2 regions of the Desulfocurvus sp. DL1XJH-121 genome follow, and region 2 is predicted to be linked to the other one. Evidence: riboswitches for the same ligand, from Rfam matches in the RefSeq annotation. Region 2 holds a riboswitch; the other holds the start of a gene.
What was found. Region 2 has a riboswitch for cobalamin ahead of ACYYG1_RS06915 (sirohydrochlorin cobaltochelatase). Riboswitches for the same ligand answer to the same signal wherever they lie in the genome.
Positions count from the first base shown of each region.

Region 1: it holds a riboswitch for cobalamin, as region 2 does, so the genes downstream of both, metE (5-methyltetrahydropteroyltriglutamate--homocysteine S-methyltransferase) here and ACYYG1_RS06915 (sirohydrochlorin cobaltochelatase) in region 2, are expected to answer to the same signal.

Region 1 is NZ_JBTVWW010000011.1:104,252-111,500, reverse strand. It holds gene ACYYG1_RS09785 (branched-chain amino acid ABC transporter substrate-binding protein) at 1-183, opposite strand, end outside; gene ACYYG1_RS09780 (ABC transporter ATP-binding protein) at 210-974, opposite strand; gene metE (5-methyltetrahydropteroyltriglutamate--homocysteine S-methyltransferase) at 1,694-3,970, opposite strand; cobalamin riboswitch at 4,098-4,285, opposite strand; gene ACYYG1_RS09770 (zinc ribbon domain-containing protein) at 5,158-5,832, opposite strand; gene qmoC (quinone-interacting membrane-bound oxidoreductase complex subunit QmoC) at 5,889-7,070, opposite strand; gene ACYYG1_RS09760 (FAD-dependent oxidoreductase) at 7,083-7,249, opposite strand, start outside.
Region 2 is NZ_JBTVWW010000007.1:102,650-109,898, forward strand. It holds gene ACYYG1_RS06885 (NIL domain-containing protein) at 1-6, opposite strand, end outside; gene ybgF (tol-pal system protein YbgF) at 45-965, opposite strand; gene ACYYG1_RS06895 (PLDc N-terminal domain-containing protein) at 962-1,183, opposite strand; gene lspA (signal peptidase II) at 1,187-1,690, opposite strand; gene ileS (isoleucine--tRNA ligase) at 1,733-4,561, opposite strand; gene ACYYG1_RS06910 (hypothetical protein) at 4,705-5,109, opposite strand; cobalamin riboswitch at 5,442-5,646, shown strand; gene ACYYG1_RS06915 (sirohydrochlorin cobaltochelatase) at 5,791-6,690, shown strand; gene ACYYG1_RS06920 (FecCD family ABC transporter permease) at 6,695-7,249, shown strand, end outside.

The DNA of each region.
Region 1 (7,249 bases), on a different contig from region 2:
CTCGTCCTGCACGACGGCGATGGCCGCGCGCACGCCGTTGGCGATGTCGTTGCCGTCGGCGGCGTAGGGGCCGGTGAGCGGGCTCATGGAGCCGACCTTCAGGGTCTTGGCCATGGCGGTCCCGGCCAGGGCCAGGGTCAGGGCCATGGCAGCCGCAAGGGAAACAGCGACCAGTCTCTTCATAGCGATCCTCCTCTGATTAAAAACCATTATTGTCCCAGGTAGGCCTCGATGACCTGCGGGTCACGCTGCACGACCTCGGGGGTGCCTTCGCTGATCATCACGCCGTGGTCCAGGACCACGATGCGGTCGCAGATGCCCATGACCACCTTCATGTCGTGTTCGACCATCAGGACGCTGATGCCGTGCTTCCTGATCTTGAGGATGTAGTCCATGAGTTCGCTGCTTTCCGCTGGGTTCATGCCCGCCGCTGGTTCGTCCAGGAGAATGATCCTGGGCTCGGAAGCCAGGGCCCGGGCGATCTCCAGGCGGCGCTGGTGGCCGTAGGGCAGGTTGGAGGCCACCTCGTCGGCGTAGGCCTCGACGCCCATGAAGGCCAAGGCCTCGCGGGCGCGGTCGCGGATGGCCCGCTCCTCGGCCTGCTGGGACGGGCTGCGCAGGATGGCGCCCACCACGCCCTTCATCGATCGGCAATGCTGGGCCACCATGACGTTTTCCAGGGCGGTCATGGCGGTGAACAGGCGAATGTTCTGGAAGGTTCTGGCTATGCCGGCCTTGAGCACCAGATGCGGCCGAAGCCCGAGAATGCTCCCGCCGCCAAAGGCGACAGCGCCGTCGCTGGTTTTGTAGACACCCGTTATGACGTTGAAAATAGTGGTTTTTCCGGCGCCGTTGGGGCCGATGAGCCCCACGATTTCACCGGGGCGGACGTCGAAGCTGACATTGGACAGGGCTTGAAGCCCGCCGAAGTTCACGCAGACGTCGGAGAGAGTAAGCTCACAAAGCGTTTGCATAGGAACTGAAGGCTTATTTGAAATTCTTGTTAAAATCAAGAAACAAGGCGTTTTTCCGGGGGGCTGGGAGGCCTTTGCCCCCTACGCAGAATGATGTTCACGGCCCCGGGAGACTCTCCCCGAGCCGCCTTGGCCCTGGCTTGGTGCCGGTCCTTTTGATATGTCAGTTTTGCCAATTCAGTTTCAATTCTATATGTACATTTTTGTTTATTTCAGAAAAATAATTATTGCAGTGAGTTGCTGACGCTGTGCGTAAATCCTGCCGCGAGGAAGAAAAATCAGGAAAAGCATAAACAGAACGATCGTCATTATTACCTCGAAAATGGGCGTAGGCTTCGGTTTTTCTGTCGCTTTTCCGATCGAAAGGCCGTTTTGCGACGGGGAAACAGAACGACATCCCCGGCCGGGCGCAAGGCCTGGGGACGCGAAAGCGGAAAGGTTCCGAGGTCTCGTTCGGGCCGGAATAAGGTCAAAGCCGGGGCGTTTTTGGGCGAGATTCGTGTGTAGGGGCGTTGGTTTTTGCGCCCGGAAGGGGGATAGGCTTGCGCAAAATCGGGTTCGAGAGGTGCGAAAACCGACCTCTGGCGCAAAAAAATCGGAGCTGATTTGCGGGCGCGGACGTGGAATTTCCAATCCCGTCCAAGGCCGGACGGACTCCAGAAAGGGGCCTGGCCGCCGTGAAAAACGGGCCCGATCCGCCATGGACCGGGCCCGTGCGTTCAGCTTGGGCCGTGTTCCGTGCGCAGTTTTTTGGCGGCTGCGACCATGTTTTTCAGGGACGCAGTGGACTCTGCCCAGCCCCTGGTCTTCAGCCCGCAGTCGGGATTGACCCACAGGCGCTCCGCGGGAATGACCTCCAGGGCCTGGCGCAGGAGGTCCAGAATCTCCTCCACGCCCGGCACGCGCGGGCTGTGGATGTCGTACACGCCCGGGCCGATGTCGTTGGGATATTCGAACTCCTCGAAGGCCGAAAGCAGGTCCATGCCGCTGCGGCTGGCCTCGATGCTGATGACGTCGGCGTCCATGCGCGCGATCCATTCCACGATGGAGTTGAATTCGCTGTAGCACATGTGGGTGTGGATCTGGGTGGCGTCGGCCACGCAGGCGGCCGTGACTCGGAAGCAATCCACGGCCCAGCGCAGGTAGGTCTCGTGCTCCGCGGCGCGCAGGGGCAGGCCCTCGCGCAGGGCTGCCTCGTCGATCTGGATGATCCTGATGCCCGCCTTTTCCAGGTCCGCGACCTCGTCGCGCATGGCCAGGGCGATCTGGGCGCAGACCTCGGCGCGGGGCATGTCGTCGCGCACGAAGCTCCAGTTGAGGATGGTCACCGGCCCGGTGATCATGCCCTTCATGGGCTTTGCGGTCAGGCCCTGGGCGTAGGTGATCCAGTCCACGGTCATGGGCTCGGGCCGGGACACGTCGCCGTAGATCACCGGGGGCTTCACGCAGCGGCTGCCGTAGCTCTGCACCCAGCCGTTCCGGGTGAAGCAGAAGCCCTTCATCTGTTGGCCGAAATACTCCACCATGTCGTTGCGCTCGGGCTCCCCGTGCACCAGCACGTCCAGGTCGAGCCCCTCCTGGCGGTCCACCGCGTCCTTGATGAGGCCGCGCACGAATTCGGTGTACGCGGTCTCGTCCATCTCGCCCTTGCGCCGGGCCAGGCGCGCGCGGCGGATGTCCGGGGTCTGCGGAAAGGAACCGATGGTGGTGGTGGGGAACGGGGGCAGGCCCAGGGCCGCGTCCTGCACGGGCTTGCGCGCGGCAAAGGGCGATGTGCGCGTGCGCATGGCCTCGTCCACCCTCGCCGTGCGCGCCCGCACGGACGGGTCGCGCGTCAGCGGGCTGGCCGCGCGGCGGGCCAGGGAGCGGCGGGTGGCCACCAGGGCCTCGTCCGCGAGGCCGCCCGTGGCCGCGCGGGCCAGCAAGGCGGTCTCGCCGCATTTCTGCACGGCGAAGGCCATCCAGTCGCGCAGTTCCGGGGCCAGGGCGGATTCACCGTCCAGGTCCACGGGGCAGTGCAGCAGGGAGCAGCTTGTGGCCGCCAGGACCCGCTCCTCTCCGATCCTGTCCATGGCCCTGCGCAGGGCGCCCAGGGAGCGGTCCAGGTCGTTCTTCCAGATGTTCCGCCCGTCCACCAGGCCCAGGGACAGGCAGCGTCCCTCGGGCAGGGTGTCCAGGACCTCGTCCAGCTGGCCCCGGCCCCGGCAGAGGTCCACGTGCAGCCCGTGGCAGGGCAGGGACTGAGCCAGCTTGAGGTTCTCGCCCAGGGGCCCGAAGTAGGCGGCCAGCAGCAGGTGCGCGCCTCCGGCCGCGTCGTGCAGCAGCGCCCAGGATTTGCGCAGGGCCGTGCGCGCCTCCGGCCCAAGGTCCGCGCAGAGCACGGGTTCGTCGATCTGGATCCAGGGGCAGACCTCGGCCAGGGCCGCCACGGCCTCGGCGTAGACCCGGGCCAGGGGCAGCAGATGTTCCCAGCGGTCCGCGCCCTGGGGCGCCTTGGCCAGGGAGAGGAAGGTCGCCGGGCCCACGAGCACGGCCTTGGGCCTGTGGCCCAGCTCCGCCGCGCGGCGGGCGTGGTCAAGGATGCGGGTGTCCGCCATGGCGTAGCGCGGGATCTCGTCCAACTCGGGCACGATGTAGTGGTAGTTGGTGTCGAACCACTTGGTCATTTCCATGGCCGGGACGCCCCCCTGGGCGTCGCCCCGGGCCATGCGGAAATACGTGTCCGTGTCCCGGGCCTCGCCGGGCAGGCCGAACCGCCGGGGAACCGCGCCGACCATCATGGCCGTGTCCAGGATGTGGTCGTAGAGGGAAAAGTCGCCCACAGCCACGAGGCCCAGGCCCTGTGCGGCCTGCAGCCGCCAGGCGTCCTCGCGGATCAGCGCGGCCTCAGCCTCCAGGTCCGCGGCCGTGGTCTCGCCGCGCCAGTGGGCCTCCAGGGCCCGTTTCAGTTGGCGGTCCTTCCCGATGCGGGGAAAACCGAGCACATGTGAGAGCATAGTCCTTTCTCCTTGTACTGAAGTTCGTACCAGGAAGCAGGGGACCACGCGGGGGGAGAGAGCGCAGCGAAACCGGAGCCGATGCTCCACCCGCCGGACGCCGCATCCACCACCTGTACGCGAGGTAGCCGAGCTTCTCAGGCAGGGCGTCTTCTGGCTTCCGGCCCCATGGTCCCGCAGCCTTCCCGTCCCGGGGGACAGTGACTGCGGGGGGATAATGCCGGTTACAGCGGCGCGCCCGCGACGGATTTGCACCGTCTTCCGTTTCCTGCCTGTATCAATATATTGAGATATCCTTATATTAGGATTTTTGGGGTGTCAAGTTGGGGGGAGGGGGAGGGGGAATTGGAAAAGCAGAGGAAGTGTAGTTGGTTCGGTGGGTTTACGTGGGGGTGGGGCTTGTTGTCGTGGTGCAAAATCAACGGTTCCCTCCCTCCCCACCCGCCGCGTTCCCTCGCGGGTAGGGCGTGGGTTTGTCGAGAATGAGGGGAGGGAGGTGATGCGGCCGCGCCCCATGCGGGTGCGGGGGGCTCCGCTTTTCTGATTACCATCACAGCCGCTACGCCCCCCGCACCCGCATGGGGCGCTGGGAAGTCGCGGTGGTGCGGTCCCTTAATGATTCTTCCCCTCGTGTCGCGGCACAGGTGATGCCGCCCCGTCGCACGAGCCCGGCTCCGCTTCGTTGATTACCATCACAGCCGCTGCGCCGGGCAGCGCGCCGGGGGTTGGGGAGCTGGCGGGGCAGCATCGCAAATAGCATGGCACCATGGGGCCAAGTATGATCATAGCCTGCGGCCCCATCTCCTTCGTCAGGTAGGATACCTCTTCTTTATTCCCGTCGCGTTCTCGGAGCGGGAGGCTCTCCGCTGGTGCCCCAGCGCGTGGCGCGGGAGAGGGGTGCGACCGCCTGGATGCAGGCCCGCCTCTGCGGGCAGCCGCGCGGCGGGACAAATCCTCGAAGGGAGCGCGCCTCTCCCGCGCCACGCGCCCGCAGCACCACAACCCCTCCCCCAAAACCACCCCATCAAACCTGTTGCGGAACGCGGCGGGAGGGCGGGAGGGCACGGTTGGTTTTGCGCTACAGCAGACCGACTGTCTCGTGTATACCATGCTTTCGCCCCACAAACGCAAGAAGCCCCGGTCCATTCGGACCGGGGCTTCGATGCTTTCCACACTCACATTATACTCTAGAACCCGAAGCTGTCCCCGCCGGAATCGTCGGTGCCGAAGCCGAAGTCGGACGAAACCTCGCCCGGAGTGTCCTGGGCGGCGGCGTCGGCCGAGGCGGCCGGGGCGGCGGCGCCGCCGTCGCCGGCAGCGGCCGTGACCACGCCGTGGGCGATGACCTGCTCGATCTTGGCGATGAGGTCGTCGACCTTGCCGGTCACGGAGTCGATCTTGCCCTCGGATACGGAGAGCTTCTTCTCGCCTTCGCCCAGCTGGGCCTCGTAGGTGGTGACCTTGGCCTCGGCGGCCTTGAGCTTGGACTGGGCGTCGGCCAGCTTCTTCTCCAGGTCGGAGATCTTGGCGGCCTGCTCGGCGTTCTTGTCCTTGGTGCCCTTGAGCTCGGCCACGATGGCGGACACCTGGGCGGTGACGTCCTCGGGCAGCACGGGCACGGACACGTGCTGGCCGAACTGGTCGGCCTTGCCCGCGATGTTGATGAGCTCGGGGTTCTGCTCGTAGATCCAGGCCTTGGCGATGGCCTCGGCGAACGGCAGGCTCGCGCCGTCGATCTCAAGCTGGGTCATGTAGCCGAGCATGTCCTTGATGGCGGCCATGTTCGAGTCCTTGTCCTCGCCCGTGAGGTACGCGGCGAAGGTGCCCATGGAGAAAACCTTGCGGTCGGTGCTCTCAGCCATTGTATTCTTCCTCCTGTTCCGTAAGGAAATGATTTGTCCTGTTCACGAGTGCCGGGCTAGCCCAGGGGCACACGGCCGATGTAGCGGGCGTAAACCAGGGCCACGGTCCTGTAGATCAGGTGGCCCAGCTTGGACCAGGGCAAGTAGGCGAACAGCATCCACACCGCCACCAGGTGACCGAAGTACACCGGGTAGGCCAGGGTGGCGACGCCCAGAAGCCGCAGCAGCTCGGCTCCGATGCCCGTCAGCGCGATGACCCAGATGAGCCCCAACAGATACCAGTCGTAGTAGTTGGACTTGGTCTTGGAGTCGTCCAGGTTCATGCGCCTGCGCGTGAGCTTGGTCAGGCCGATGAGCATGGCGATGGCGCCCGCGTTGGCCAGGAGCTTGACCGGGTTCAAGAGGTGCATGGGCGTGTGGCCCATGGGCGAGATGAATTCGATGACCTTGCCGCCCCAGTGCCCGAAGGCCACCAGGCCGGTGACGATGGCCAGGGCCACGAAGCTGTAGAACAAGAACAGGTGGCCCTTGAAGCGCTCCTCGCTCTGGATGTCGTTTTCGTCGCCTTCGCAGTCCTTGAAGTTGGTGTGCTGGCCGATCTCGTTCAGCAGAACGTCCTTCACGCAGTCCACGATGCAGGGCTTCTCGTGGGCACCCACGTAGTAGGTCCCGCCCGTGCTCGTGAACGACTTGATCAGCTTGGAGCAGCCGATGACGAAGGTCGCCACCATGAAGAAGAAGGTCAGGCTCATGATGGGGTCGATGGTGTAGTCGCCCGGGAAGATCTTGCCGAACACGATCTCCCCGTCCGGGATGGTCAGGCCGGTGGTCAGGTACCACACGAACAGCCACAGGACCGCCGGGATGGCCACCAGGATGGGCAGGTACTTGGACGAGCTCATCCACTTGCCGATGACCGTGGGCGAAACCAGGGACCGGTAGGCCATGTTGCGCAGGGCGGCCAGCAGGTCGCCGGGCTTGGCGCCCCGGGGGCAGAGGTCGGAGCAGGTGCCGCAGTTGTGGCACAGCCAGATGTCGATATCGTTGACCAGCTTGTCCTTCAGGCCCCACTGCGCCCAGATCATCTCCTTGCGGGGATAGGGGGCGTCCGCCGGGGACAGGGGACAGGCCACCGAGCAGGTGGCGCACTGGTAGCACTTTTTCAGGGATTCGCCCCCGACCTCCTGCAAGTCCCTGATGAACTGCAGATCAGGTTCGATCCGAACAGCTTTCGACATGGGTATCTCCTCCTAGTAGCCCTTGAACGGGTTGGGACCCTTCTCGAGGATCATGTCCATGAACTCTTCGATCATGCCGGGCAGCTTGTCGTACTCGTCGATGGCGACCTGGTACTGCTCGACGCGGTCGGGTTCCACACCAAGGCGCTCAAGGGTCTCGGCGATGTTCTCCTTGCGGC
Region 2 (7,249 bases):
CTGCATGGATTTCTCCGGCCCCCGGATGCGGGGGCCCGTTCGTATTACTTCACTTGTTTGAGGATGGTGGCCGCGCGCTTGCCCTCGGGGGCCTGGGGGAACTGCTTGACCACGTCCTTGAGCAGCAGCTTGCCCGCCTTGACCCGTCCCAGGCGCATGAACGAGATGCCCTGCTTGAGGAGTGCGGTGGGGTATTTGGTGCTCTTCTTGTACTTGTCGATGACCACCTGGTACTTGAGGACCGCCCGCGCGTAATCCTTCATCTGGTAATAGCACTCACCCTGCCAGAAGAGGGCGTTGGGAACAAGCCTGTGCTCGGGAAACGAGGACACGAACTCGTCCCACAGGGCCACGCCCTGGCGGTAGTCGCTGGCCTCGAAGGACGAGCGGGCGCTCTTGTACAGGGTGGAGGCGGCGTCCGCCGTGACCTGGGCCGCGGTCTGGTCCGGGGCCGAGGCGTTGGGGGTGTCGGCCGCGGTGGAGCTTTCGCCGGCCGGTCCGGCCTCGGGGCCTCCGGGCAGGGTGGCGTTGACCCCGTCGGGCTGCGGCTGGGCCGCCGGCGGAATCATGCGCTCGGCGCGGATGGCCGCCAGGTCCACGTCGGCCCCAAGCTGCGAATTGAGGCGCTGCCAGCCGATTTTCACGTCCTTGACGTCCTCGCCCAGGGTATCAAGGGCCTTGGCGCCGAGGTCCATGCCCTCGTGCACGCCCGCGACGTCCTTTTGCAGGGCTTCGAGCTCGCTCCTGGTCTGGGCCAGCTCCTGGCGCATGCTCTGCACCTGGGCCCAGAGATCGGCCTTTTCCGAATCCACCTGGGTCGCCTGCTCCACCTTGCCCTCGAGTTCGTCGATGCGCAGTTTCTGCTCGTAGACCCGGTTGTCCAGGGTCCGCACGTCCTCGGGTTTCACGCAGGCCGTAAGAACGGTACAGGCGGCCAGGGCCGCGAATATGAGTATGCGTTTCATGTCGTTTTCCTTGCTCTGGTCCGTCCCCAGCCCAGGTAGGCGATGCCACCCGCGAAGGGAATGAAGACTATCACGACCAGCCAGATCATCTTTTCCTGGACGGTCGGGAACTCACGCCAATAGGCATGCCAAATACCCCAAAAAGATATGCCGAGGCAAATGATGGTTACGGCCAGGACGACCAGGAACCAGGGGGGCAGGTCGGCAAGTATCTGCACGGTCTACTCCTTGGGGCGCCTGCGCTGCCCGCGATCCGTGATGTAGAAGGAGATCAGCAGGAGGGTCACGCCCACGCTGATGCCCATGTCCGCCACGTTGAAGGCGGGCCAGTGCCAGCCGCCCGCGAAGAAGTCCAGGAAATCCACCACAAGGCCCAGGCGCACGCGGTCCACGAGGTTGCCCAGGGCCCCGCCCAGGATCAGCCCCAGGCCCGTGGCCGAGAACCATTCGCGGGCCTGCCCGCCGCGGATGAGGTGGATGACCACGAAGCTGGCCGCCAGGGCCACGGCCACGAAGAACGGCCGCTGCCAGGAGATGTCGTCCTGGTTCAGGAACCCGAAGGCCGCGCCCCGGTTGAGCACGTGCACCAGGTTGAAGAACCCGGGGATGATCTCCACGCTCTCGTATTGCGCCAGGGACGCCTGGACCCAGAACTTGGTGCACTGGTCCAGGACGAGCACGATGGCGGCCAGGGACAGGGGATAGGTGAAGCGCGAGCGCGTCATCGCATCCCCCGGAGCCTTGGTCCTCGCTGCATGGCCGTCTCCCTAGTCCGCCGTGCCCTCGGCGCGCAGCACGGCCGCGCAGCGCGGGCAGACGTCGGCGTGGTCCGCGTCGCTTCCCAACTCCTGGCTGTACTTCCAGCAGCGCTGGCACTTCTCGCCCGGGGCCACGGCCACGGCCACCTTCAGGCCGTCCACTTCCTCGCTCTCGAAGGCGTCGGCGGGGGCGTCGGCCAGGGGGGCCAGTTCGGCCTTGGACACGATGCAGATCTCTTCCAGGTCCACGCCCCGGGCCGAGAGGTCGTCCAACAGCTCCTCGCGGGCGTAGAGCGTGACGTGGGTGTTCAGGCTGTGGCCCACGGTCCCGGCCTTGCGCACGGGCTCGATGGCCTTGGTGACCTCGGCGCGCACGTCGGCCACGGTCTCCCAGCGCTGGCGCTCGGCCTCGGGCAGGAGATAGGCCTCGTCCATGGCGAAGCGCATGGCCAGCACCGTGGGCACGTCGGGCTTGATGGCCTTAGGCAGGTGCGAGAAGGCCTCCTCGGCCGTGAAGGTCAGTATGGGCGCGATGTCGCCGATGAGCGTCAGGGCGATCTGCCAGAGGGCGGTCTGGGCGCTCTTGCGCTCCACGGAATCCTGGGCGGACACGTACAGGCGGTCCTTGACGATATCCAGGTAGAAGGCCGAGAGCTCCGTGACGCACATGTTGTGCAGGGCGTGGTGCACGCGGTGGAACTCGAACTCGTCGTAGCCGCGCAGCACGCGCTTGTGCACGCCGTTAACCAGGGTCATGGCGAAGCGGTCCAGGGGCAGCATGGCCTCCGGGGACACGGCGTTCACCGCCGGGTCGAAGTCGCCCAGGTTGCCCAGGAGGTAGCGCAGGGTGTTGCGGATGCGGCGGTAGGCGTCCACCAGGCGCGAGAGGATGTCGTCGGAGATGCGCACGTCGTCCTGGTAGTTCACGCTGGAAACCCACATGCGCAGGATGTCCGCGCCGAACTTGTCGATGATCTCCTGGGGCGCCACCACGTTGCCCACGGACTTGGACATCTTCTTGCCCTCGCCGTCCACCACGTAGCCATGGGTCAGGACGTTCTTGTAGGGTGCCACGCCGCGCGTGCCCACGCTGGCCAGCAGCGAGGAGTGGAACCAGCCGCGATGCTGGTCCGAGCCCTCGAGGTACATGTCCGTGGGGAAGGACAACTCCGGGCGCTTCTCGGCCACGGCCGCGAAGCTGGTGCCCGAGTCGAACCAGACGTCCAGGATGTCGTCTTCCTTTTCCCAGTGGTTGCCGCCGCAGTGGGGGCAGACGAGGCCCTGGGGCACCACGTCCTCCATGGGGGCCTCGAACCAATAATCGCAGCCGCGCTCATGGGTCTCGAACCTGTCCACGATGCCCATGACCCAGTCCTTGTCGAACCATGCCTCGCCGCAGTCCTTGCAGAGCAGGGCAACGATGGGCACGCCCCAGGTGCGCTGGCGCGAGATGCACCAGTCCGGGCGGAATTCGATCATGTTGTGGATGCGCTCGCGGCCCCAGGCCGGGATCCAACGCACGTCGTCGTTGATGGCCTTCAGCGCCTTGTCGCGCAGGCCGTTCTCCTCCATGGAGATGAACCACTGGGTGGTGGCCCGGTAGATGACGGGCTTCTTGCAGCGCCAGCAGTGGGGGTAGGAGTGGGAGAGGTTCTCCCGGGCCATGAGACGGGAAAGCTCCGTGAGCTTGGCGATGACCGGCTCGTTGGCCTCCTCCACGCGCAGGCCCGCGAAGAATTCCACGCTGTTCAGGTAGCGGCCCTGGTCGTCCAGGGGCGAGAGCACGTCCAGGCCATACTTGAGGGCCATCTCGTAGTCCTCGCGGCCGTGGCCCGGGGCCGTGTGCACGCAGCCGGTGCCCGCCTCCAGGGTCACGTGGTCGCCGAGAACGAGCACGGACTCGCGGCCGTAGAAGGGATGGGAGGCCTTGAGGCCCTCGAAGGCCTCGCCCTTGGCCTCTGCCACCACCTTGGGGGCGTCCCAGCCGAACTTCTTGGCGCAGTCCTCGAGGAGGCCCTGGGCCAGCAGGAAGTATTCGCCGCAGACTTCCACCAGCACGTAGTCGAACTCGGGGTGCAGGGCCACGGCCAGGTTGGACGGCAGGGTCCAGGGCGTGGTGGTCCAGATGACCACGTAGGCCTTGGCCGGGTCCACGGCCGGGGCGACGTCCTTGAGCTTGGGATCGTTCAGGGGGAAGCGCACGTAGATGGAGGGCGAGGTGTGGTCCGCGTACTCCACCTCGGCCTCGGCCAGGGCGGTCTGGCAATCGTTGCACCAGTAGATGGGCTTCTTGGCGCGCACCACCGAGCCCTTGCCCATGAAATTGCCCAGCTCGCGGGCCGTGGCGGCCTCGTACACGGGCTTCATGGTCAGGTACGGGTCGTCCCAGGTGCCCAGCACGCCCAGGCGCTTGAATTCCCCGCGCTGCACGTCCACCCATTTCTCGGCATAGGAACGGCAGATCTTGCGCACCGTGAGGGCGGGCAGGTCGGTCTTGCCCTTTTCGCGCAACTCCTGGGAGACCTTGTGCTCGATGGGCAGGCCGTGACAGTCCCAGCCGGGCACGTATTCGGCCTTGGTCCCGGCCATGTTGCGGGACTTGACGATGATGTCCTTGAGCACCTTGTTCAGGGTCGTGCCCAGGTGGATGTGGCCGTTGGCGTAGGGCGGGCCGTCGTGCAGCACGTAGCGGTCCGCGCCCTCGTTGGCTTGGACCATGGCCCCGTAGGCGTCGATCTTCTCCCAGAAGGCGAGGGTCTCGGGCTCGCGCTGGACCAGGTTGGCCTTCATGGGAAAGGACGTCTGGGGCAGATGCAGGGTCTTCTTGTAATCGCTCATGGTGCGGTCAAATCCTTGTAAGGAAAATGTTGGTGCGAAAGGGAGGGCACCAATTTAGTCAACTGCACCCTAAAGTCAAGGCGAGAGGGGGGGCGGCGGCCCCGGGCGGACCGTGAGGCGCGGGCTCGCGGCCCGGGGCGGCCCTAGGCGGCCATGCCGGGGAACCGCGCGCGGGAGAGCAGGTCCTGTTCCACCAGGGCCATGAGCCGCCTGGCGCAGCTCCTGGCGGCCAGGACGGAATCCGAAGGCCCGTGGGGCGCGGCGGCGTCCAAATGCAGGCGCACGCGATAGCGGGAGTCGGGCACGGGGCGCTCCAGGGCGGTGCTGTCCTGCTTGTCGGGCGCGGGCGCGACCTGCTGGCCGTGGGAGCCGCCGTAGGTCACGGGGGAGACCTTCAGGCGCACGCTGTGGGAGCCCGAAGGCGCGGCCTGGTCCGTGACCCGCGACAGGGCCTCGCGCTCCTGCGAGTCTTCGGCGCAGGTCACCGGGGTGGCGAAGGCCACGATCAGGGCCAGGAACAGAAACAGGAACAGGGGCGTCCAGCGCATGCGATCCTCTTGAAAATTGGTAAAGTTTTTCATGCGGACAGTGAAACTCACCGCGCCGCAACGGACACACGGGATCGTTTGCAACTCGCGGGCCAGGGCGCGCCGGGCCTTGCGCGGCGGACTTCCCGAGGCGAAGGGGCGGGCAGCGGGGCGAATAGCCCAACAACGGAAAGGGGCGCGAGGGACTCTAGAAATTATGAGATTTTTTTATAACTGGCTGTATTTTCAAGATATTATCAAAAGACGAGACGGACACCTCGGGTAGCCAAAAATACGACGTCCCGGATGCGGCGCGCCCCCCCGGGGCGATGACAAATCCCGCGCTTTGGCGTAAGAGGATGCTTCCTCAAGGCGGCCCGCTTGTCGGGCCAGGGAACCCGGTGCGAATCCGGGGCGGCCCCGCCGCTGTGATCCCGGCCCTTCCCGCGCGGAAGGGAGGATGTCCGTTTCATGACGCCACTGGACGCGTTAAGCGCTCCGGGAAGGCGAAACGGACTCCGGGAGAGCCAGAAGACCTGCCTTGGGGCCTGCGCTAGCCGCCGGGCGACGAGGGCATTCGTCAGGCGGGTTCGACGTTCCCCGTACATACGTCCGGCGCTTACCCGGCCCGTTCCATGGGAACGGCCGGCTCCACTCCATTGTTTCAGGCCGCCCACCTGTACGAACGCAGGAGGTTTGTCCATGCGCTTCGTCCCCGGCTTCAAAGCGGCGTCCGCCGCGACCCTGGCGCTGATCCTGTGCCTCATTTGCATCCCCGCCCTGGCTGGCCACGACGGTGCCAAGGCCCCCAAGAAGGGCATCCTGCTGGTGGCCTTCGGCACCTCCGTGCCCGAGGCCAAGGTCTCGTTCCTGGACATGCAGAAGCAGGTCGCCAAGGACTGCCCGGGCGTGCCCGTGCGCTGGGCCTATACCAGCAACATCATCCGCCACAAGCTGCAGAAGGAAGAGGGCGTGTCGCCTGATTCCGTGCAGACCGCCCTGGCCAAGATGATGGACGAGGGCTTCACCGACGTGGCCGTGCAGTCCCTGCACACCATTCCCGGCGAGGAGTTCCATCAGAAGGTCCTGTCCGTGGTGAACTCCTTCCGGGGCATCCCCGGCGGGTTCCACAAGCTCAGCGTGGGCCTGCCCATGATGACCGGGCCCGGCGACATGGAAAAGGTCGTGGACGCCATCCTGGCCACCACGCCCAAACAGCGCAAGAAGGGCGAGGCCGTGGTGCTCATGGGCCACGGCACCCACCATGCGGGCAACATCTACTATCCCGGCCTGCAGTGGTATCTGGCCCAGAAGGACTCCGACATCCTGGTGGGCACCGTGGAAGGGACGCCCAGCCTGGACTACGTGGTGGCCGAGCTCAAGGCCCGCAAGGTCAAGGCCGTGTGGCTCCGGCCCCTGATGTCCGTGGCCGGCGACCACGCGCGCAACGACATGGCCGGCGCGGAGGACGATTCCTGGATCTCCGTGCTGACCAAGGCCGGCTTTAAGGTCACCCCCGTCATCAAGGGCACGGCCGAATACCCGGCCTTCCGGGCCATCTGGGTGGAGCATCTGAAAGCCGCCCTGGCCACTCTGGACTAGCATCATGAACGGACAGGGGACGGACAGGGGGCGCCTGGGCGCCGGACACGCGCAGGCGGCCACGACTCCGCTTCTGGCGGGGCTGGGGCTGGCCTCCGTGGTTTCGGTGTTTCTGGCCTGCCTGTTCGGCCCCTTGTCCGTGCCCGCGGGCGAGGTCCTGGGCCATCTCTGGTCCGGGCTCACCGGGGGGCTGGCCGACCCGATCCCCGTGGCCGGGGTGGTGGTCCTGGACATCCGCCTGCCCCGGGCCTGCCTGGCCTGGCTCACGGGCGCTTCCCTGGCCATGGCCGGGGCCGTGTTCCAGGGCATCCTCCAAAACCCCCTGGCCGACCCCTTCACCATCGGCGTGTCCACGGGCGCGGCCTTCGGGGCCACCGTGGCCATCTTTCTGGGCATTTCAACCCTGCCCGTGCTGGCCGGGGTGGGGCTGCTGCCCCTGGCGGCCATGGCCGGGGCCGGGGCGGCGCTGACGGCGGTCATCGCCCTGGGCAGCGTGGCCGGGCGGTTGCGGCGCGAAACCGTGGTCCTGGCGGGCATCGTGGTGGCCACCTTCCTTTCG